Regions from separate parts of the Ferdinandcohnia sp. GQ5 genome, predicted to be linked through region 4. Evidence: riboswitches for the same ligand, from Rfam matches in the RefSeq annotation. Region 4 holds a riboswitch; each other region holds the start of a gene.
What was found. Region 4 has a riboswitch for cobalamin ahead of AC6CHV_RS11610 (DUF4430 domain-containing protein). Riboswitches for the same ligand answer to the same signal wherever they lie in the genome.
Positions count from the first base shown of each region.

Region 1: linked by a shared signal. The riboswitch ahead of AC6CHV_RS12980 (ribonucleoside-diphosphate reductase subunit alpha) and the one ahead of AC6CHV_RS11610 (DUF4430 domain-containing protein) in region 4 are both predicted to bind cobalamin.
Region 2: linked by a shared signal. The riboswitch ahead of AC6CHV_RS15090 (histidine phosphatase family protein) and the one ahead of AC6CHV_RS11610 (DUF4430 domain-containing protein) in region 4 are both predicted to bind cobalamin.
Region 3: linked by a shared signal. The riboswitch ahead of AC6CHV_RS02985 (ABC transporter substrate-binding protein) and the one ahead of AC6CHV_RS11610 (DUF4430 domain-containing protein) in region 4 are both predicted to bind cobalamin.

Region 1 covers NZ_JCAXEW010000009.1:157,232-162,797, forward strand. The annotation lists gene AC6CHV_RS12960 (5'-nucleotidase C-terminal domain-containing protein) at 1-159, shown strand, start outside; gene AC6CHV_RS12965 (GNAT family N-acetyltransferase) at 299-838, shown strand; gene AC6CHV_RS12970 (VOC family protein) at 873-1,283, opposite strand; gene AC6CHV_RS12975 (GNAT family N-acetyltransferase) at 1,441-1,950, shown strand; cobalamin riboswitch at 2,048-2,245, shown strand; gene AC6CHV_RS12980 (ribonucleoside-diphosphate reductase subunit alpha) at 2,389-4,677, shown strand; gene AC6CHV_RS12985 (ribonucleotide-diphosphate reductase subunit beta) at 4,692-5,566, shown strand, end outside.
Region 2 covers NZ_JCAXEW010000011.1:172,935-178,500, forward strand. The annotation lists gene AC6CHV_RS15070 (GerAB/ArcD/ProY family transporter) at 1-328, shown strand, start outside; gene AC6CHV_RS15075 (Ger(x)C family spore germination protein) at 315-1,391, shown strand; gene AC6CHV_RS15080 (nucleotidyltransferase domain-containing protein) at 1,531-1,860, shown strand; gene AC6CHV_RS15085 (DUF6376 family protein) at 1,957-2,406, shown strand; cobalamin riboswitch at 2,726-2,928, shown strand; gene AC6CHV_RS15090 (histidine phosphatase family protein) at 3,196-3,825, shown strand; gene AC6CHV_RS15095 (ethanolamine ammonia-lyase subunit EutB) at 4,433-5,566, shown strand, end outside.
Region 3 covers NZ_JCAXEW010000002.1:200,412-205,977, reverse strand. The annotation lists gene msrA (peptide-methionine (S)-S-oxide reductase MsrA) at 313-1,266, shown strand; gene AC6CHV_RS02995 (Crp/Fnr family transcriptional regulator) at 1,447-2,130, shown strand; gene AC6CHV_RS02990 (molybdopterin-dependent oxidoreductase) at 2,236-2,826, shown strand; cobalamin riboswitch at 3,045-3,246, shown strand; gene AC6CHV_RS02985 (ABC transporter substrate-binding protein) at 3,423-4,415, shown strand; gene AC6CHV_RS02980 (FecCD family ABC transporter permease) at 4,378-5,445, shown strand; gene AC6CHV_RS02975 (adenosylcobinamide amidohydrolase) at 5,442-5,566, shown strand, end outside.
Region 4 covers NZ_JCAXEW010000008.1:81,878-87,443, forward strand. The annotation lists gene AC6CHV_RS11595 (RsiX family anti-sigma factor) at 1-924, opposite strand, end outside; gene sigX (RNA polymerase sigma factor SigX) at 899-1,447, opposite strand; gene AC6CHV_RS11605 (ECF transporter S component) at 1,558-2,061, opposite strand; gene AC6CHV_RS11610 (DUF4430 domain-containing protein) at 2,061-2,477, opposite strand; cobalamin riboswitch at 2,829-3,053, opposite strand; gene AC6CHV_RS11615 (ATP-binding protein) at 3,155-4,942, opposite strand; gene AC6CHV_RS11620 (response regulator transcription factor) at 4,939-5,566, opposite strand, start outside.

The DNA of each region.
Region 1 (5,566 bases), on a different contig from region 4:
AATGACTCAACGACATCAGAATCTGGTGGTAAGAATGCCAATGGTGGCAAAAAGCTTCCGATTACAGCAACGAATTCCACCAACTTGTTAGTTATCGGTCTCGTGTTAATCCTTATAGCTGTTGGTATCCTCTATGTAAACAGAAGAAAAACAGCTTAATAGACTGTCAACAAGCTAGTAAAGAGAGAAAAACATAGTGTTTTTCTCTCTTTTATTTAAATGACCTAATAAATATTTCTAAAGGATTTTTACAAAAATTGTTGAATTACTTTATTAGTAAAATAAGGGAGTTATTCGAATGATTACGTACAGCTTGTTAAGAGGAAAAAAGGTTCAGCTTGTCAGAATTAAAGAAGATGATGTACCGATTATTGTAAGTTGGTATGAGGACCAAGAGTTTCTTAGAAATCTAGATACTTTACCATCTTTCCCTAAACATCCTTCTGCTTTTAAAGAGTGGGTTGAGCAGAAAAACGAGAAGGAGTTTGTTTTTGGGATTAAAGAATTGGAGACAGAGAAATTAGTTGGATTTGTGGACATTGACAGCATTATTTGGCCACATCGAAATGCTTGGCTTGCAATCGCAATTGGTGGAGAAGGAAACCGTAATCGAGGGCTTGGATACGAAGCCATGCAACTCGTGTTGGATTTTGCTTTCAAAGAGTTAAATCTTCATAGAATCCAATTAACCGTTTTTCAGTATAATGAGAGGGCCATCGCCTTATATGAAAAGTTGGGATTTGTTAGAGAAGGCACCTCAAGAGAATTTCTAGAGCGTGACGGGAAGCGATTTGATATGTACTTTTATGGGCTGCTAAAACATGAATGGAAGAAATAAAAAATAATTCCCCTAGAAGCTAGGGGAATTTAATCTACTTCATTTCATAGTTTAAGTCCCAAATAATCCCGAATTGGTCCTTTACTTTTGCATATTTTGCCCCCCAAAAAGTATCCTGTAATTCCATGAACACAGTGCCTTTTTGCTTTACGTCATTGTAGGTTTTCGTAATTTCCTCTTCACTTTCAAATTCCAAAACTAAAGAGATATTGTTTCCAAAGGATACACTTTGGTCGGGAGAGTCATCTGATACCATTAGTAAGAGTTCGTTCTTTTTGAACTTACCATGAATAAGTCGGTCATTAGCCCAATCCTGAGTTTCATAGCCTGCCTGAGCATATGTTTGAACATCCAATATTTCGCCCTTAAATATTTCCTGATAATATTCCAAGGCTTCTTTCGCATTCCCATTAAACATTAAATAAGGTGTCGCTTGTCCTTTCATTCACAAAACACTCCTTTTTAATATCAGCAAGTTGCCCTACACTATGTTTTCTATTTACTAAAGAAATCATACACGATTGTATATTTTTTCCTCATGAATCATTATAATTAAATATAATACAAAATACAAGAACAAATGTTCTTTTCGGAGGTGCGTTTTGTTTATCAGAAGACTAATGCCAGAGGATGCTGAAAGCTATTTTAGGTTGCGATTACAAGCTCTAACAACTGACCCTGATGCATTTTTAGTTACGTATGATGAAGCAAAAAATAAAGATAACCCAATAGGAGAGTACAAGAAAAGTTTTCAATCTGAAGAAATAATAACGTTTGGGGCATTCGAAGGAGAACATTTAGTGGGTATGGTAACCTTAGTCAGGGAAACACGGCGAAAAATAAGACATAGGGCTAATATTGTGGCGATGTATGTTGATGATGAAAAAAGAGGCAAGGGAATTGCAAATGCATTGCTAAATGAAGCTATTAAAATGGCAGTAAATCTCCCTGAAATCGAGCAGATATATTTAACAGTAGATGCGGAGAATAAACCAGCTAAAGAATTGTACAAAAAACTAGGTTTTCAAACATTTGCTGTAGATAAAAAGGGCATTAAATACAATGGACAATATCGGGATGAAGAGCTCATGGTATTATTTCTCGAGAAATAATTGTCAATTTTTGCCTTGCTAAAATAATAGGTGTCCCTTATTATTAAATGTGATAGTATATATTGATAGAATTTGAATGTTAACAACTACATATTGTGTTTAGCCTTGGGGAAAAGATGCCATTTGTGCTTAAAAGGGAATCTGGTGAAAATCCAGAACTGCCCCCGCAACTGTAAATGCTGACGAAATGAACAGACCACTGTATAAGATAACTTAAATAAAGGTACTTATATGGGAAGGGTTCAAAGTAGAGCGACGCATGAGTCAGGAGACCTGTCTTTTCTTAAGATGTTTCACCTTCTTCGGGGATTGGGAAGATGAAACGGTGGCGACAGGTAGAGCAACTCTTGTGCTCTCTTGATGTTATCGTTTCATCCGCTCAATTGAATTGGGCGGATTTTTTATTTTAACGAATAAATTGTTAAGGGAGAGAAATAGATGAATAATACAACACAAGGGGAATTGGATTCCATTTTACACTCGCTTGAATATGCAGAAAGTACCTACCAGCTTGACACTACCGAAATTCGAAACAAACTGCAGGAAATAAATTTTAATACAGTTGAAGCGAACCAGCATGCACTTTTTTATTCCTTAAACAAAATTGCCATGGATCAACCCAACTGGACATATTTAGCGGCTAATCTCTATTTAAATGAACTGTATGAAAAAGCTGCAACGAATCGAAATTACAACAGGGCTCTAAAATACGGAAGTTTGTATGAGTTGCTACAGGAACTTACATCAAAAGGAATATATTCTGATGAATTATTAAACTCCTATTCTAAGGAAGAGATACTTGAACTAGGAGATGTAATTGATCCAGATAAAGATCATTTGTTTACATACATCGGTTTATTTTTATTAGCGGATCGGTATCTTGCAAGGGATTATGAAAGAAATATTTACGAACTTCCACAGGAGCGATTCATGATAATTGCAATGACATTAATGGAGCATGAGGAAAGGGAGGTTCGACTTACTTACGTGAAAGAAGCCTATTGGGCATTAAGTAATTTATATATGACAGTCGCCACACCAACTCTATCAAATGCAGGTAAAAGCTTTGGCCAGTTGTCCTCTTGTTTCATTGATACTGTTGAGGACTCACTTGATGGAATTTATTTAAACAATTGGGATATTGCTAGATTATCAAAAGATGGTGGTGGAATTGGCGTATACTATGGCAAGGTTCGCGCGTTAGGGTCTGACATAAAGAAATTCAAAGGAAATTCATCCGGAATCGTTCCTTGGATTCGCCTTATCAATGATACAGCAGTAAGTGTTGATCAATTAGGACAACGACAAGGAGCAATCGCCATCTATTTAGATCTCTTCCACAAAGATATTATGAATGGTTTTCTAGATTTAAAGACAAATAATGGAGATGAACGTCGTAAAGCTCACGACATCTTTACGGGGGTTTCGGTACCTGATTTGTTTATGGAAAAGCTGCAAGAGGTAGATGAAAACGGCAGAAGTATTGGGGAATGGCAAACTTTTTGTCCACATGAAGTAAAGCAAATCATGGGCTGGAGAGATGAGCAAGGAAATCCATTAGGGCTCGAGGACTTTTACGATGAACATGATAATAAATACTTTACCGAAAAATACTTGGAAGCTGTGAACCATCCACTTTTACCACGGAAATCCTATCGTGCGATGGATGTCATGGCAAGGATCATGATTGCTCAACTAGAAACAGGTACACCATATATGTTTTATCGTGATGAAGTAAATCGCCAGAATCCAAACAAGCACCTTCTAGGAACAGGACGTACTTCGATTTTCTGTAGTAATTTATGTACAGAAATCGCACAAAACATGTCCGCAACTGCGATTACGAAGGAGTATATTGACGATGAAGGAAATATTGTGATCATTCGAAAACCAGGTAAATTTGTGGTTTGTAATCTCTCATCTGTCAATCTACCAAGAGCTATTGGGGACGAGGTACTTGAACGTTTAATTCGAATTCAGGTTAGGATGCTTGATAATGTTGTCGATTTGAATACGATATCCGTTAAACAAGCTGATCTCACAAATAAGAAGTTTCGGGCGGTGGGCTTAGGTACATTTGGGTGGCATCATCTTTTAGCAGTAAAGGGAATTTACTGGGAATCAGATGAGGCTGTTCAATATGCTGATGAACTATATGAAGAAATTGCTTATCATGCGATCAAATCATCGATGGAGCTTGCAAAGGAAAAAGGAGCCTATAGTGAATATAATGGTTCTGAATGGGAAACCGGCACCTATTTTACCCGCAGAAAGTATTTGTCCGACAGATGGAATATGTTACGAGAAAATGTATCTAAACATGGAATACGCAATGGCTGGCTAATGGCTGTGGCGCCAAATTCATCGACAGCTAAAATTGGAGGTTCCACAGATGGAATTGACCCCATTTATGCGGCTGAATATGCGGAGGAAAAAAAGAATTTTAAGTTTAAAGTTACCGCACCAGATATCAATCATAAGACATATGAGTTTTATCGGAAAGCACGTCATGAGGTCGATCAGATTTGGAGCATTAGACAAAATGCTGCACGCCAACGTCATATCGACCAGGGAATTAGCTTCAACCTGTATGTAAGACATGACATTAAAGCAAAGGACCTTTTGCAGCTTCATTTAGAAGCATGGAGACATGGACTTAAGACAACATATTATGTGAGAAGCACGTCACAAGCAGAAATTGAAGAATGTGAACTATGCCATAGTTAAGGGGGAATAAGTTGATGAGTAGTCAGCCATTAACAAAAATAAAATTGTTTAATCCAGAGTTTCCGAATAAATCAACAGGAATCATTAATGGGGAAACTTCGGGAATATTGAATTGGAACGATATCGCGTATCCACAAATGTATACACTCTATCAAACCTTGCTTTCGAATTTTTGGAAAGCACAAGAAATCAATATGCAGGATGACATCAAACAATGGGACCAACTAAGTTCTATTGAAAAGGATGTGTTTTTACGAATCAACACGCAACTTGCATCATTAGATAGTTTGCAAACACCAACAATGAATCAGGTCATGGATTATGTGACGGATTCTAGTTTTAAAGCCATATTTGCAGTAATTTCGCAACAGGAAGCGGTCCATAATGAATCATATTCTTATATTCTGAGCTCGCTTGTACCATTTCAAGAACAAAATAAGCGTTTTAATCAGGCGAAAGAGGACCCAATTGTTCGAAAAAGAAATCAACTTATTCTAGAGGCTTACGAAGGTTTTAGGGAACAGCCAACTCCGGAAAACTTATTTAAGTTAGCGGTTAATTCGATTAATCTAGAAGGCATCTATTTTTATGCAGGTTTTGCCTTTTTCTATAATCTGGCAAGACAACAAAAAATGCTTAAGACTAGTACGATGATTAGCTATATTCAAAGAGATGAAATGCAGCATGCCTATTTTATTGCGCAATTTGTTCGGATTCTCTTATCTGAGAACCCAGAATTGAATACTGAAGAAAATAAAGATTACGTTTATAAGTCAATTGGACAGGCAGTAGAGCTTGAAAAAGAGTGGGCACGCTATATCTTAAAAGACATTGATGGAATCGATTTACGTGAGTTTGAAGAGTATGTCGAGTATCTTGCGAACAAACG
Region 2 (5,566 bases), on a different contig from region 4:
AATTAACGTTAGTTGGCTGATGTTTGATAGAGTGACTCTCTTTTTCCTATTAAGTTTAATTTCTTTTATGATTTTATATATTTCTCTTGTTATGTGTAAAACAATCCTTATTATAAATCGTTATGTGCCTAGTATTAAACCAGTCCACCTTCTGTATATATTATCCTCATTACTCTTTTTTCTTTGTTTTTTGATTCCAGATTGGAAGGATGTTGAGAAACTATTTTGGTGGAATACATTATTAAGATTCTACGTATTTATAGCTGTTCCATTATCGATCTATTTCTGGGGAGTCAGAAAAAGGAAGGGTAAACATGAAACTATTTAATAAAAATGTCATATATACATTTGCAATTTTACTTATTACGATTTTACCTTTGACGGGATGCTGGGATAATAAGGATATCAACCATCGATTACTTCCGGTTGTTCTCGGTGTTTCTAAGATAGAGAATGAATATGAAGTTATAATTAATCTACCAGTATCAAATGCTGGGAAAATCGAATCAAGGATCGTATCTTTCAAAGATAAAACCATAGCAAAGGCGATTGACACAATCAGTAGAAATTTAGAAAGCAGGGTCGATCTACTTCATGTAAAACTTATCATAATAGAAAGAGGAGCAGCAGAGGACGGTGTAAAAGATATTATTGGAGGATTTATGCGTTCCCGTGAAGTTTCACCTAAAGCATTGGTAGCCATTAGTGATGAGGATATAAATGTGCTCTTCTCAAAGTTAAAAGATACAATTGGATTAGTTGGTTCAACAACTGTTGATTTCTTTGAGAAGAATGCAGGTTGGGATCCTGATATTGCACTTACAAGAGTTTGGGAAGTTTACCGAGGAATCCATTCCTATACGTATGATGTTGCAATCCCCTTAATTCGTTCAGGGGATGAATTTCCTATGGAACAAATAGGATCAGCCATCGTTAAAAATGGGAAAATGGTAGATCAAATAAGTCCGGATGAAACGCTATTATATAATATCTTTAAAGGCGAAAGTAGTTCAGGAGAAATTGAGGTTATGGAAAAAGCAACTGTTCGGATAGTTAATAATACAATCCACCACAAAGGTTCGTTTCATAACAACCAACCCTTCTTAAAAAGTAAGATTAAGTTGAAGGTAGTGATATTGGAAACAAGAGGAGAGCCTTCTCTAAATGAAATTAAAAAGGAATTAAACCAAGCACTTAGTGAACGATTTAACAATATGATTTTAAAAACAAAAGAGAATAAGGCAGATATTTTTGGAATAGGTCAATTCTTTCGGAGAGAATTAACACGTAAGGAATTAAAAAATTGGAGAACAAAATACTATACAAATTTGAAAATGGATATCCAATTTAATGTAGACATTCAAAACCAAGGTTACCTCATTACTTCTTAATGGTCATCACACAAAGTGGACAGTTAATAAGTGATGAATGTACTAAAGGAAAAACTAAAAATTGGGACACAAGGTTACTACTAAAGTTGTATACATTATTTAAAAGAAGAATAGAGGTGTCTTTCTGGGTACTGTTGAGGTGTACGGGTTAAGTCAATATTCCAAGAGTGAAATAGCATCAATGATCATGTCTCATGTTAACGAGACACTTGACGATTTTGATCTTGAAATAATAAAGATAGCCATTATCGGGAGTCGTTTATACAGCAATTTTCATGCCGAAAGTGATTTAGATATTGTCATCGAATATAGTGGAACTGAACGAGAAGATGATGTTTTCCATAATCTCATGGATGAACCACTATATATCGACCATATCAAAGTTGATTTTTTACCCTACTGGGATATAAATGGTGATGGAATTGGAAATCGCAAGCATATAATTCTTTTCGAGGATTCGTTTCAATAGTAGTAATTGAAGTTTAGAAACAAGGGGGTAGAAAGAAATTTGAAACCTTTCCCGTTTCGTATCGTATATAAGGTATGCTTACAAACAGGAGGGGATATGGTGAAGAAACGATTTTTAGTTATTTCTTTAATAGGGTTACTATTTCTTGGGGCTTGTTCTGTCCTTGAGGATGTTAATAATACATTAACGTATGTGAATGAGGCAACGGATTATGTCAATGAGGTTAGTACTTTTGTTAACGATGCTCCCAGCCTAGCAGAACAGGCTGTTACCGATGAACAAGCAAGAGCTGATTTTGAAATGATGTTAACTGAAATGCAGGAAGACATGAATTCATTCAACGAGCTTCAGCCACCAGGAGTCGCAGAGGACCTCCATCAACAGATCGTCGATTATAACCAACAGGCAGAAGAAGGCGTTAATTTGCTTCTAGCTAATATCGAGAATGGACAATTAGATTCTGCTCTTCTTGAAAATAGTAAGTTATTTCAAACGTTGCAGAATGTAACGAATACAATAGATCAAATTCAACAGTTGGGTGAATAAAACATTGCTCTAAAATAAATGGCTGTGACAACTATTTTATGATTGTCACAGTTTTTACTTTAGAGATTAAAATATTTTTAAATATATATAGTGTAAGGAGACTTTACTGGATAGATGGGGTGGACGAGAATGGCAATTTCTAATCTACCGTAGAATCATTGGATTAACATAAGGTCTATTTTGATAGTGTTTAACCGAATACCATATGTAACTAAAGTAATTTAAGTAGGTTCAAATTACCTTACGATTTACTTTGCTTCGGAAGTAACAATATTTTACAAATGTATATGATTGGACTATAATGCAGTTAGAATAAAAAAACGAATATTAACAAATAGGTTTCTTAATGTGCTCCTGGTGAGCCAATTAAGACTAAGAGGGAAGTTGGTGCAATTCCAACACGGTCCCGCCACTGTAAGCAAGGAGGAAGGTTACGTTTTATCCACTGTGCAACTAGCATGGGAAGGAGTATCCAACCGTTAATTTGCAAGTCAGGAGACCTGCCTATTTGTTTTGTTTAAGCTTCCTCGAGGAAAGGAATGTTTAAAGAGCGGCAATCTCTAAATAATATATGTTTGCTATTTAATAGATAGATTGCAAGTTTTATATACGAGCAGTATATAAATTGCCTTTCCACAACGCTTTCCTGAGGGAAAGCGTTTTTTGGCGTTCAAAAACAGGAGGGGAAAATAGCTAATTGAGTTTTGTTCTTCTATTATCAGATCGATAATGGGATCTTAAAGGCACAGATGGAGATTTACTTGGTACCGTAATAGAAGGAGGCGAATTATGGGGACTTGCTATAATGTGGACTTATTTCTCGTTCGTCATGGGATAACCGACTGGAATCAGGAAAAACGGTATTTAGGGCATGCGGACCGACAAGTTATAAAAAGTGAACTACATCAACTTTTAGAGTTAAAAAGAGATTTAGTAAAGCAGGAATTTGATTCTATCTTTATTAGTGATTTACGACGGTGCCAAGAAACATTTGATTATTTAAATATTTCGACGGAAGCTACTATAGATTCAAGATTAAGAGAAATAGACTTTGGTGATTGGGAGGGAAAAACATATCATCACTTAGAAAATGAGCCACGTTATCAGGAGTGGCTTGATGATTGGGAAGCAATACCAATACCAAACGGTGAGGCAGCGGAAACCTTCAAATCAAGAATTGATGCCTTTCTCCATGATTTATTTCTACAAGTAATGGAACGTCCAACTAATGAGAGGAAGCATATTCTTGTCATTACCCATGTGGGTGTCATTCGCTACATAGTATCAAAATACTTAGCTTTAAAAACCTTTTGGGAGGATTCGGTTTCACATGGTCAGGGTGTTTTATTATCAATGCAGTATGAAGAGGGATGGAAATGCAACTCGTTATTGGCGGTGCCTTCTCGGGAAGGAAGTTAGTAGGAGAAGAGAATAACCGATGTAGCTGGATAATAGCCTATGATGGTAATTCGCTCCGATAGTGGGAAACAAAATGTGAGCCCGAAACTACCTTGGTATAAGAGGGACGGGAAAAATGGATTGCAACTGAGCTTACGAATACCAAAACAATGACAACATTCGAAGTAGGTTTATGGAAATTTTGGAGACCTTGCTTTACGAAAAACAAAAACGTAACAATTGAATCGTCCCTCGTTATGTTAGAGATTGGTAAAGGAGTTGTTCCGCTTTAAAAGGTCGAAAGAAGACTGCGAGAAATTGCCGGTTGGATTGCTTAAGATGCTACCCGGGTCTCTGAAAAAATATAAATTGTTTGGAATGGATTATCGGTCGAATAAAATAGAAAAGTGATCAAACCTGCAATTATATAACATTACGAAAAACAACCTTTCAAGTTTTTACACTCTTTGCTATAATTGTTAAAAAGTGAAACGTTCAGGTAAAGGTGCCTTAACTGAAGCCATTTTTATGGCTTGTTGTTAAGGTGCCTTTTTTATTTAACTTATTATTGTTAGCGCTTTCCGAATCCTGAATTGTGAAGAAGATTAAATAGATTGGAGGCTTAAAGATGTTTAAATGTACATTGAAAAATGAAGTGTATCAATTTCAGTCCATTAAAGAAATTTTAGCAAAAGCAAGTGAGGAAAAATCTGGGGATATTATGGCGGGTATTGCAGCTCGTTCGAATTTGGAGCGTATGGCAGCAAAATTTGTTTTAAGTGAGTTAACCTTAAAGGACATTTACAAGGAACCAGTGATTCCATATGAATCAGACGAAGTGACAAGGATTATCTATGATGATATTAATCAATATATTTATCAAGAAATCTCGGGTTGGACAGTTGGTGAATTAAGGGAATACATCCTCTCGCACAACACAGGTTCTTCCCAACTGCTACGAATTAGTAAAGGGCTAACGAGTGAAATGATTTCTGCTGTTGCAAAGTTAATGTCCAGTATCGATTTGGTGATGGCTTCACAGAAAGTTAGACCGACTGCTCACTGCAACACAACAATTGGGGAACAAGGCCGTTTAGCTTTTCGCTGTCAGCCTAACCATCCAAATGACAATCTAGAAGGAATTCTTGCTTCTTTAAAGGAAGGACTTTCGTACGGGGCAGGGGATGCAGTAATTGGAGTCAATCCTAATAACGATTCAGTAGAATCTGTATCTAGGATTTTACACATGACACATGATTTTATGAGGCAGTGGGAAATTCCGACACAAAATTGTGTATTAGCACATATTGCCACTCAAATGAAAGCTATTGAAAAAGGGGCACCAAGTGGAATCATTTTTCAAAGTTTAGCTGGAACAAATTCAACAAATGATGATTTTGGAGTTTCAAAGTCTATTTTAGATGAGGCAGCAGACCTAATGGCTAAACACGGTACTTCAGCAGGTCCGAATCAATTTTATTTCGAAACTGGACAAGGTTCTGAGGTTTCACTCAATTCTCACCACGGTGTTGATATGCAAACCCTTGAGTCAAGAACCTACGGGTTTGCACGCCACTGGAAACCATTTATGGTCAATAATGTCTCTGGATTTATTGGACCAGAAACTCTATACGATGGAAAACAAATGATACGTGCGGATTTAGAGGATCTTTTTATGGGGAAATTACATGGAATTCCAATGGGGATTGCGCCAACGTATACAAATCATATGCAAGCTGATCAAAATGACCAGGAAATCGCT
Region 3 (5,566 bases), on a different contig from region 4:
GTATAATCGTAAGTGTAAGTTATTAGAAACACTTTGGAGGAGGAACTAATCATGGTATTTGTATATTGTAATATAGAATCTACCTCTCATAAGGTAGTAACTGAAGTGGTATTATTGGCAATGTAGTTTTGACAGCTTGCAAGAGATCCAAGTAGTGTATGTAATGTAATACCATAAAAGAAGAAATTAATATATAGATTCGATACCTTGAGAAAAGATTTAAGAGTGCCCCTAATGTTCTGAGGGATTCTTTCAAAATTGAAGGAAAAGATAGGGTTTAGGTAAAACTAAGTACTAGTAGGAGGCATGATTATGTCAACAAATTATGAATTAGCTACATTTGCTGGTGGATGTTTTTGGTGTATGGTTCAGCCATTTGATGAGTTACCAGGCATTATTGATGTAGTTTCAGGCTATACAGGTGGGCATAAAGAGAACCCAACCTACGAAGAAGTATGCTCAAACACAACGGGTCATTATGAGGCAGTTCAAATTACGTATGATCCTAATGTGTTCCCGTATACAAAGCTCTTAGAACTATTCTGGCAACAAATAGATCCAACCGATGCACATGGTCAGTTTGGTGATCGCGGTGAGTCCTATAAAACGGCGATATTTTATCATACTGAGGAACAAAAGAGACTAGCCGAAGAGTCCAAACAGGCATTAGAGAAAAGCAAAAAGTTTTCAAAGCCAATCGTGACAGAAATCAAAGAGGCATCTGTGTTTTATCCAGCAGAAGAATATCATCAAGGCTATTATAAAAAGAATTCCTTTCATTATAATATGTACAAGGAAGGATCTGGACGAGCGGGATTTATTCGGGAAAATTGGAAGAAACACCATGCAGAAAACATAAAGAATCTTACTCCTATACAGCACCATGTGACTCAAGAGAATGGTACGGAACCACCCTTCCAAAATGAATTTTGGGATAACAAGGAAGAAGGAATTTATGTTGATATCGTTTCTGGAAAACCATTATTTAGTTCATTGGACAAATTTGACTCCGGGTGTGGATGGCCTAGCTTCACAAAGCCTATTAAGCATCAAGAAGTCCTTGAAAAACTAGATACGTCCCATGGGATGAGACGCATTGAAGTCAGAAGCTCATCAGCAGACTCCCATTTAGGACACGTATTTGATGATGGACCACGAGATAAAGGCGGGCTTCGATATTGCATTAACTCTGCAGCACTTAAATTTATCCCAACTGAAAAGCTAAATGAAGAAGGCTATGGGGAATACCTTCGGTTATTTAAATAATTTAGAAAACGTTCCTGGAGACTTCTCTAGGACGTTTTTTTATATTTAAAGCATCAATGCTACAATGGATATGGTTTTACATATATTATCAGGTGATTGTAAATGCAAAGAAGAAATCGATCTATTTACTGGTTTTTGATTATGAAATGATTATAAAACGGTATAACGGGGAGTGAAGACATGGATAAACTCATGTTGCTTTCACAAATTAATTTACTAGATGAGCTACCAGAAGAGGAATTAAAGAAGTTAGACGAAGTAACGGTAACCGTCCCTATTAAAAAAGGTACAATTATCTTAAGTCCGACTCAACAAATGAGGTCGTTGTTTTTCTTGAAAAAAGGACAGGTTCGTTTATATAAGATATCCTCAACAGGAAAGGAATTCACAATTGATCTTTTAAGTGAAGGTAATATCTTTGGAGAAACTTCTAGTTTTTCCTTAACAGAATCTAACATTTATGCAGAAGCGATGGTTGATTCCTTTGTTTGCTCGCTAGAAAAGGAGCGTTTTGAACAGTTACTACGTCAACATCCCGATATTTCGTTAAAACTTATAACTATACTGACCTCAAAGTTAAAAGAAGTGTACGAAATAACAGAAAGCATTGCTTATAAAGATGTCAAATATCGAATTCTTTTACTTTTTATGCAGTTAAGTAACCGATTTGGTGTAAGAAGTGGGGAATGGCAAACAGTTGAGGTCAAGATTACTCAGCATGACATCGCAAGTATGATCGGGTCATCAAGAGAAACCGTTAGTTTATTATTAGGAGAATTAGAAAGGGAACAAGTCATTACGAGGAAGCCATTAAAAATTAATACAGCTCTGGCTAAGAAAGTGTATGGGGTAGAGGAGGTGTAATCAATACTGCTTTCATATCATGTTTATAAAGGAAAAGGCTTGGAGCATACTATACAAAGCACAGTGATTTAAGTAGCGTTAAAAATGAAAAAGGGGTGGTGTAAGATGAAAAGGCAGCTTCCACCTGGGCAATTTGAAACAGAAAAATGGCCAATTCTGCACACAGGGGATGTTCCCGAGTTTAATGAAATCACATGGAATTTCAGACTTTTTGGAGAAGTGAAGCAAGAAAAGTCCTTATCCTATAAGGAATTCATGGAGCTTCCAAAAACCATATCAACCGTAAACATGCATTGTGTTACCACATGGTCTAAATTTGATACAACTTTTGAAGGCATTGCGCTTAGAGAGTTATTGAAATTAGTTGAAATGAATGAAGGCGTAAAATACATCAAAATTTACGGTTACTCCAATAGGGAGAGATTTGGTTATTCTGCAAACTTACCGCTAGAACCTTTATTAGGGGACGATTCTTTATTTGTATTCCGATGGAAGGATAAAAATCATGAATGGCAAGATATTGATCTAAAACATGGTTATCCACTACGGTTTATTCCACCAGAAGAATTTTATCTATGGAAAGGCACAAAGTGGGTTTCAGGGATAGAGTTTATGAAGGAAGACGAGGCTGGTTATTGGGAAGAGCGTGGCTATTCGATGACGGCCAATCCATTTAAAGAAGAGCGATACCGTTAACACAGTTAAGTACATAAACTTTTTTATACTTTGCTTCCCATAAAATAAAATAGACGTGTTTATCGACACGTCTATTTCCTATTAAATGATTGATTCTCAAAGGTTTTCTTCAACTGTATTGGTTAATTCTATTATACTTCATAAAAGGAACTGAAATGACCTTAACTCCTATTTACAAAACAATAGGGTTGTATTATAATTTCTCAGAATACAAAAAAATGAATATTTCGCAAATAGGTTTCTTACCATTCTTCTATGAGAGAATGTGAGACTAAGAGGGAAGTTGGTGTAAGTCCAACACGGTCCCGCCACTGTAAGCGAGGAGGAAGGTTATAAATATCCACTGTGTATGTAACATGGGAAGGAGTAACCGACCGTTGATTCGCAAGTCAGGAGACCTGCCTATTTTGTTTTTTAAGCTTCCTCGAGGAAAGGAACGTTTAAAGTGCAAATAAATGATCATATGTTACTATATTTGTTATATTAGGATTGCTTTATTGGAGTTCTAAGCAAATAACCTTTATTATGCCTTTACGAAACGCTCTTCCTGTGGAATGGCGTTTTTTTGTGTTCAAAATTTGAAGGGGGATAAAAAAATGAAGGAAATGTTGAAAAAATGGGGTCTGTTTAGTCTTATTTTTCTTTTTACCATGGGTATTGTTGCAGGTTGTGGTACACAAGAAAAAACGGCTCAAGATGAAAAGGCTCAAAAAACCGTTGAAAATGTTGAAGGGGAGAACGCTAATCAAGAGTTCCCTATCACGATTATAGACAGTGCTGATCGAGAAGTTACGATTGATGAAGAACCTGAATCAATTGTCTCCATACAGGCAAGTAATACAGAAATTGCATTTGCACTTGGCCTAGGAGAAAAAATCATTGGAGTTTCGGATTACGATAATTATCCATCAGAAGCACTTGAAATACAAAAAGTAGGTGCACAGGATATCAATGCAGAATTGGTTCTTTCACTTCTTCCAGACCTAGCTCTTGTTACTGATTATCATTACAATACACATCCTGAAATATTAAAGCAGTTTGAAGATGCAGGAATTGATGTGATTGTCGTTGGAAGTGCTTCTTCATTTGAAGATGCGTATGAACATATAGAAATGATTGGGAAAGCTACAGGAACTGCGACTGAGGCAAACGAAATTGTGACAAATATGAAGCAACGCTTTGATGAAATCAAGGAAAAAGCTTCAGCTATTACAGATAAAAAGAAAGTCTGGGTTGAGGTTTCGCCAGCACCAGATATTTTTACAACAGGAACCAATACGTTTATGCATGAAATGCTTGAGGCAATTCAAGCTATTAATGCAGCAGAGGAGCATGAAGGGTGGGTACAGTTAACAGAGGAGGAAATTGTCCAATTAAATCCTGATGTCATCATTACAACGTATGGCTACTACATAGATAATCCCACTGAAGAAGTATATGGGCGTGAAGGCTGGTCTGAAGTTCCTGCAGTTAAAAATAAACAGGTCTTTGATGTTGATAATGATACGGTTACGAGACCAGGTCCTCGGTTAATTGAAGGAGTCGAGACTCTTGCGAAGCTTATTTATCCAGAAGTTTTTAATAAATAAAATTACTTGGTTATATATTCTAAGTGGAGGGTTTGTACTTAGTACAGCCCTCCTAGGCGTATTCATTAGTAGTGTCCACGTGCCTGTTCCAACCATTTTACATATTGTGCTAGACAACACATTTGGTTGGGGCTGGCTTAATGAGGTTGCTAGAAATGAAGAAATGATCATTTGGAATATCCGATTACCTAGGGTATTGCTGGCATTTTTTGTTGGTGCGTCTCTTGGATTAGCGGGTGCAGCATTCCAAGGATTATTACGTAACCCATTAGCGGATCCATATACAATCGGGGTTTCATCTGGTGCATCTCTTGGTGCAGTAATTGTTTTATTTTTTCAGTTTACGATTTTGGGGTTAGGAAACTTTACTCTTCCTATTGTTGCAATCGTAGGTGGTTTTATTTCACTCCTTATTGTATTCGGACTTGTTCGATTGAGTAGTCGAAGCTTAGCGATTGAAACCATTATCTTGGCGGGGATAATTGTAAGTTCTTTTATTGGAGCAGTTGTTTCCCTCATTATTTCACTAAGCGACCAAGATTCAATGACTCAAATTATCTATTGGTTATATGGCAGTGTAGGACTAAGAGGCTGGAGTCATGTTCAGTTGATTCTTCCATTTATGTTGTGTGGTTCCTTTATTTTGTTCTACCATTACCGGGAGTTGAATGCGTTAGCTCTTGGGGAGGAGGCGGCAGATCATATTGGGGTTGATGTGAAGAAAGGAAAGTTGTATATCCTAATCGGAGCCTCATTATTAACGGGAGCCGCCGTTGCAGTGTCTGGATCGATTGGTTTTGTAGGACTTGTCATCCCACATTTAGTGCGTATTGTTACAGGGCCAAATCATCGCCATGTACTACCACTTTCCCTAATGGTAGGTGGAGCATTTCTTATAGTAGCTGATTTAGTATCAAGAAGTATTATTGCTCCAGAAGAACTGCCAATTGGTGTTATTACAGCTTTAATAGGTGCACCTGTTTTTGCCCTATTATTAATCAGAGAGAGAGTTGGAGGGGAACGAAGATGATTACTGTTAACAATTTAGTTGGTGGTTATTCGAATTCTCCTATTATTAATGGAATAAATCTTGAGATTCATCAGGGAGAATTTTTTGCACTTCTTGGACCAAATGGAAGTGGAAAAACAAC
Region 4 (5,566 bases):
ATTAAAATCCTCATAAGTTAAAGCTAATATTTTGCGGTCTGAACTATCATTTATATAATACAGGTATGCCTTTTTGGTATCTTTTTCAACATCAATATAATTCTCAATGATACCTGTTTGCCCGATAGTAATTCCTTGTTGATTATTTTGGAAAAGTTCAACATGTTGATAGTCTTCTAACAAATAACGGAACGAACTAATTGTATGTGAAAATTCTGCAGCTTCAGCAGTAGCAAAAGACTCAGTATTAATTGAGTTATTTACGTCCACCCTTACAGCTTTTGAATTGTCTTTCGTTACAACTTCTGAAAAATCCTCAAAATATGAATTTGATATTTCGTCAATGCCCCATTCCTTGTTTTTACGAATAACTTCATTTACTCTTGGAACTGTCTTTTGCCATTGTTCAACAACATTTTCCCCGTTAGAATCGACGATTACCGAAACGACAGAAGGAAACATTACACCGCCCAAATACACACCATATGTTAGAAGGACTTCATTTTCCCCTACAGTTTTTACAGCGTAACTATTGCTTGGCTGTCCCTCAAATGAATATATTCCAGCCTCTTCATCTTGTTGTGGTTCCTCTTCTTTTTGCAATGTGCTAAATGATTCGTCCTTTGATGATGCTTCTCTATTCTCTGAATCCATAGTAATATTTGTATTTTCTCTTGCCATTTGTGCTGAGTCGAAGCTTGAACTGTTCATATTATTAATGAAAGAAGGAGCTAAGATGAATAATAGAAGCGCTGCTGCTGCAGATGCAAGGGTAGGGACAAGCCACATTTTTCTCTTTTTCTTATTCATTTTAAGGGTTATATTTTGATAAATCTCTTGTGGCTTCCGTTTGTCTTTTACACCTGGCATTTGCGTAAGCATCTGCTCGAGTTGTTCATCACTCCACTTTGATTTTTTCATCATCTATCCCCTCCTTTACGCCTGATTCCTCCATATACTTCTTTAATACCTTTAGACCTCTGTGCTGAGTTGTCTTGACTTTACTCTCCGTCCACCCTAAAGCTTCAGCAGTCTCTGCAATCGAAAGTGATTGGATATATCGTAATATCAGTACCATACGCTGATCTGTTGTACAGTTTTCCAAGCAACGGTACATCATTTGAACCTGTTCATTTTGCAATGCTATTTCTTCCGGAAGTGGTGCAAAATCTTTTACCTCTTGACGACTCCAATCAAAGGAATCCATTATTCGCTGTTTCCACCCTTTTTGTTTCCGGAACGAATCAATCGCGACATGTCTTGCAATTGAAAACAACCATGTTTTTTCACTACTTTTTCCTTCGAATCTATCATATGATTTTAAAACTCTTATATAAACTTCCTGAACGAGATCTTCAGCTTGTTCACGATTTTTTACCATATAAAATAAGAAGGAGAAGACATCGTGATGATACTTTTCATATAGTTCCTCAAACAAGGAATCCATTTGCAAATCCTCCCGTTCATTTCATTAGTCGAATGTTTTAAAAAAAAGTTACACTCCCAATATAGTATGAATTAATAAAAAAAGGAAGAATATTTTGGTAATATTCTTCCTTACTTTGCAATTGTTACATTTTTTAAAAATAGTAATCTCAAGATTGGATATAGTATGAGAAAAAATACTCCGTTTCCAATTGCATGACTCATATCAAATGGTAATCCAGCTAAGTAATAGGCAAAGAACTTACCCGAGAATAAATAAAGAGGAATTGAGATGACAAAGCCATATAAGAAACCACAGAATACTGCATATATGGCTAATAATATGACAGGAATTCGATCTCGATACCTTCGTAATGCACCGCTGATTAACCCAATTATCCCCCATGCTATGATTTGGCCAATAGTCCATAAACCCATTCCCATTACAAGATTCGTTAATATAGAACCAAAAACAGCAACAATCACACCATAGATGGGACCCAAAAATAAGCTAGTTATCACGATAATCGCTGTCATAGGCTGAACATTCGGAAGGAATGTAAATGTAATACGACCTACAACGGACAATGCGATTAGCATCGATAAGAGCGTTAAGTTTTTTACGGATAAATTCATTATTCCCACTTATGGAGATCGAATTCGATCTTATCTTCAGGCTCTAATTTGTATTCATTAGCTCCTACCATAGCTTCTTCACCATTAACAGAATAAAACCATGATGTCTTTTCTTCTTCACTTCCTGCAACGCCATTAATGCTGGCAACAAAAGCACCATCGAATTGTGTTTCGACGTCAAAGTTTGCTTCCATGATGTCCATAACTGTAACTTCTTTTCCTGATTCAATTTTAATTTCTTTTTCTACAATGATTTCTTCACCATTGTTTTTGGATATAACGACTGTAACAATCTCTGCTGCTTCTTCTTTATCTACAGTTTCAGCTTTGTTGTTGGAAGATTCATTTGTAGATGGGGCATTGCTGCATCCAAATAAAATTCCCAATGATAGTAAAGAAACTAATAGTTTTTTCATGTTTCTAGCTCCCCTTTTGTTAAAATATGTGTATGAATAAGTGTGTTATACACCTAACATCGAATCAAATGAGCCTTGGCGTATTTGCGCCCGATTTTAAGGCCCGCAGGAAGTGGGTCATAAAGACGTTGCCACAGGATGTGGCGTTCTTAGTCTTTGATCTTACAGATCGAAAATTTCCTTTGAAAAATCGTGTTATCCGCCGGAGGCATTATTTTATTTCGCAGAAGTGTCTTGCTTCTGCGGAATAAAATAATAAAAGCTCACCCTTGGGGTGAGCTTTGAAGATATTACAGAAAAACAACAAAAAAGCATGGTGTTTAAACGCAAATTCCCGCACCCCGGAGAATTAAAAAAGGAATGAATTAGGCAGGTCTACTGACTTAAGCTTCTTCCTACTTTGAGTCCTTCCCATATGTTGAACAGCATTTGCCATCCAGTCATACAGTGGTTTTTCTCATTTCGTCCACTTTTACAGTTGCGGGGGCAGTTCTGGATTTACACCAGATTCCCTTTTAAGTCTTAGAGAGAATAAAGAAATATCTACATTCTCTGACACCTAAGATTCAATAAATATTTAATTTTCTATTTAACAATCCCTATATTACAAGAAGAGTTTTTATTTTACAAGGAAATTGTTTCTTATGGAACAAGAATCTTCGCCACGTTCTTTCAAATTATTCACTTTTTCGAGGGATTACGAATGTAAATGTCGTTCCTTCACCAAGCTTACTATGGACTGATATATTCCCGTTGTGTGCACTAACAATGTTTTTTACAATCGCAAGCCCTAAACCAGTACCAGATTTCCCTCTTGTTCTAGCCTTGTCCGCTTTATAGAAACGTTCAAATACAAAAGGTAAATCTTCTTCTGGAATACCAGAACCTGTATCTTTAATATCAACTTTTATTGAGGTTTCTTGACCAGTAACATGTACTTCAACCTGACCATTTTCATCGGTATGTCTAATCGCATTATCAATTAAGTTTGTAAAAACTTGCTCAATGCGATCAGAGTCTATATAAATTTCACCAATTTCGTCTACCTTTTTTGCAGTTAGAGTTATTTGATTATCCTTAGCTAAACCTTGAAATTTCCGAATCACACGATTAATAAGGGTATCGAAATCAACTTTTTCTTTATTTAAGGTAATATTCCCTGATTGCATTCTAGCTAAATCTAATAATTCGTTGACAAGTCGACCCATTCTTAATGACTCATCATAGATGACTTTGGTAATTTCCTTTCGCTCCTCCTCGGAGCTCGCTATGTCATCCATAATTGCTTCACTATAGCCCTGGAGCATTGCGATCGGAGTTCGCAGTTCGTGAGAAACATTTGCAATAAAATCTTCACGTAGCTTGTCCAAACGTCTTTCCTCCGTCATATCGCGAAGTACTGCAACGGCACCCCTTATATACGTCTGATTGTAAAGCGGACTCATTAAAATAACCCATGTTCTACCTTGAAGACTAATTTCAATAAATTGCTCCTTTTCAAATGTAACGGAACGTTGAAATAAATCCTTGACCTCTGGTGGAAGCTCCTGACCAACGTCCTGATACATACCTTGTTGGTAATACCAAGCTTGCAAAAAGCGTTCTGCAGGAGGGTTTGTTACCAATATCGTGCCATCACGATTTAAAGTGATAACTCCGTCCGCCATACTATTTAATATGCTTGCAAGTTGCTCTTTCTCCTGATTAAGGGCATTTATGTTATATTTCAACTGCCTCCCCATTTGGTTTAGTGCCATTCCTAAAGCGCCAATTTCGTCATGAGTTAGTATAGGAACCTTTGTATCAAATTTCCCTTTAGCTACTTCAGTAGCGGCTTCCCGCATTTTCCGTAACGGAGCTGTAATACGAGTTAATAGGAAGAAGGCAAAAACTGTGGTTAGGACAATTCCGATACCAGCAGCCAATATTATGAATTGAGTTGTATCCCTGGTAGTCTTTTGAACTACATCTAAGGATTGATAGAGAAAAACTGCACCCATCTGATCATTTTCGATGTGAAGTGGGGCACCAACCACAAATAGTTCTTGTCTTTGCTCTTGTGAAGTTTTTTCATTCTCTGTTAGTTTTATCTTTTTGCTTGCGTTTTGATCGTTTGTAATAACACGTTTAAGATCTGGGTCTTCTGTAATAACTGTAACGGGAATGTTGGGTACAGCCGCTCGATCTGGAGATACCCATAACGTGTTTTCGTCTGCTGCTATAATAACCTTTGTTTCATCATTCACAAGCTCCCACGCAAGGGTCCTAGCTACATTTTTATCCTCATGCTGCTCCATAATAACAGCAATATTAGCAGCAAGTTGAGTTAAACTTCTTTCAGCTTCTTGGATATGGTAATTCTCAAAATACTCCATGAAGAGTATTGTTAAAACAAATAACACAAAGGAAAACAGTAAAAGAATGGTTGCCCATAGTTTTCCTACTACACTTCTCCAAAATTTCATTCTTGGCCGACCTCAAATTTATAACCTACGCCCCATACAGTTACTATCATTTTTGCTGCATCCTGAGACACTTTATTTAACTTTTCACGCAAGCGTTTCACATGTGTATCTACAGTACGCAAATCACCAAAGAATTCGTAATGCCATACTTCTTTTAATAGTTGTTCACGGTCAAATACTTTGTCAGGTGATTTTGCTAAAAAGCATAAGAGTTCGTATTCCTTCGGTGTTAAGCCTACTTCCTTGCCATCTGCAAGCACACGGTGTGCATCATTATCAATTGTTAGATGAGGAAACACGATTACATCTTTAGCAGTTGTTTCAGTTTGAAGATAGGTTGTAAGTGAGGCCCTTCTTAGCAAAGCTTTTACTCGAAGAACAACTTCTCTTGGACTAAATGGCTTCACTATATAATCATCAGTACCGACTTCAAAGCCTTGCACGCGGTTTACTTCTTCTCCTTTTGCAGTAAGCATAATAATTGGAGTTGATTTTTTCTCACGCAAATCGCGGCATACCTCAATTCCGTCTTTTTCTGGCATCATGAGGTCTAATAGAATAAGGTCATAATCATTTTTCAAAGCCTTTTCTAAGGCAATATTTCCATTCTCCGCTTCTTCAATT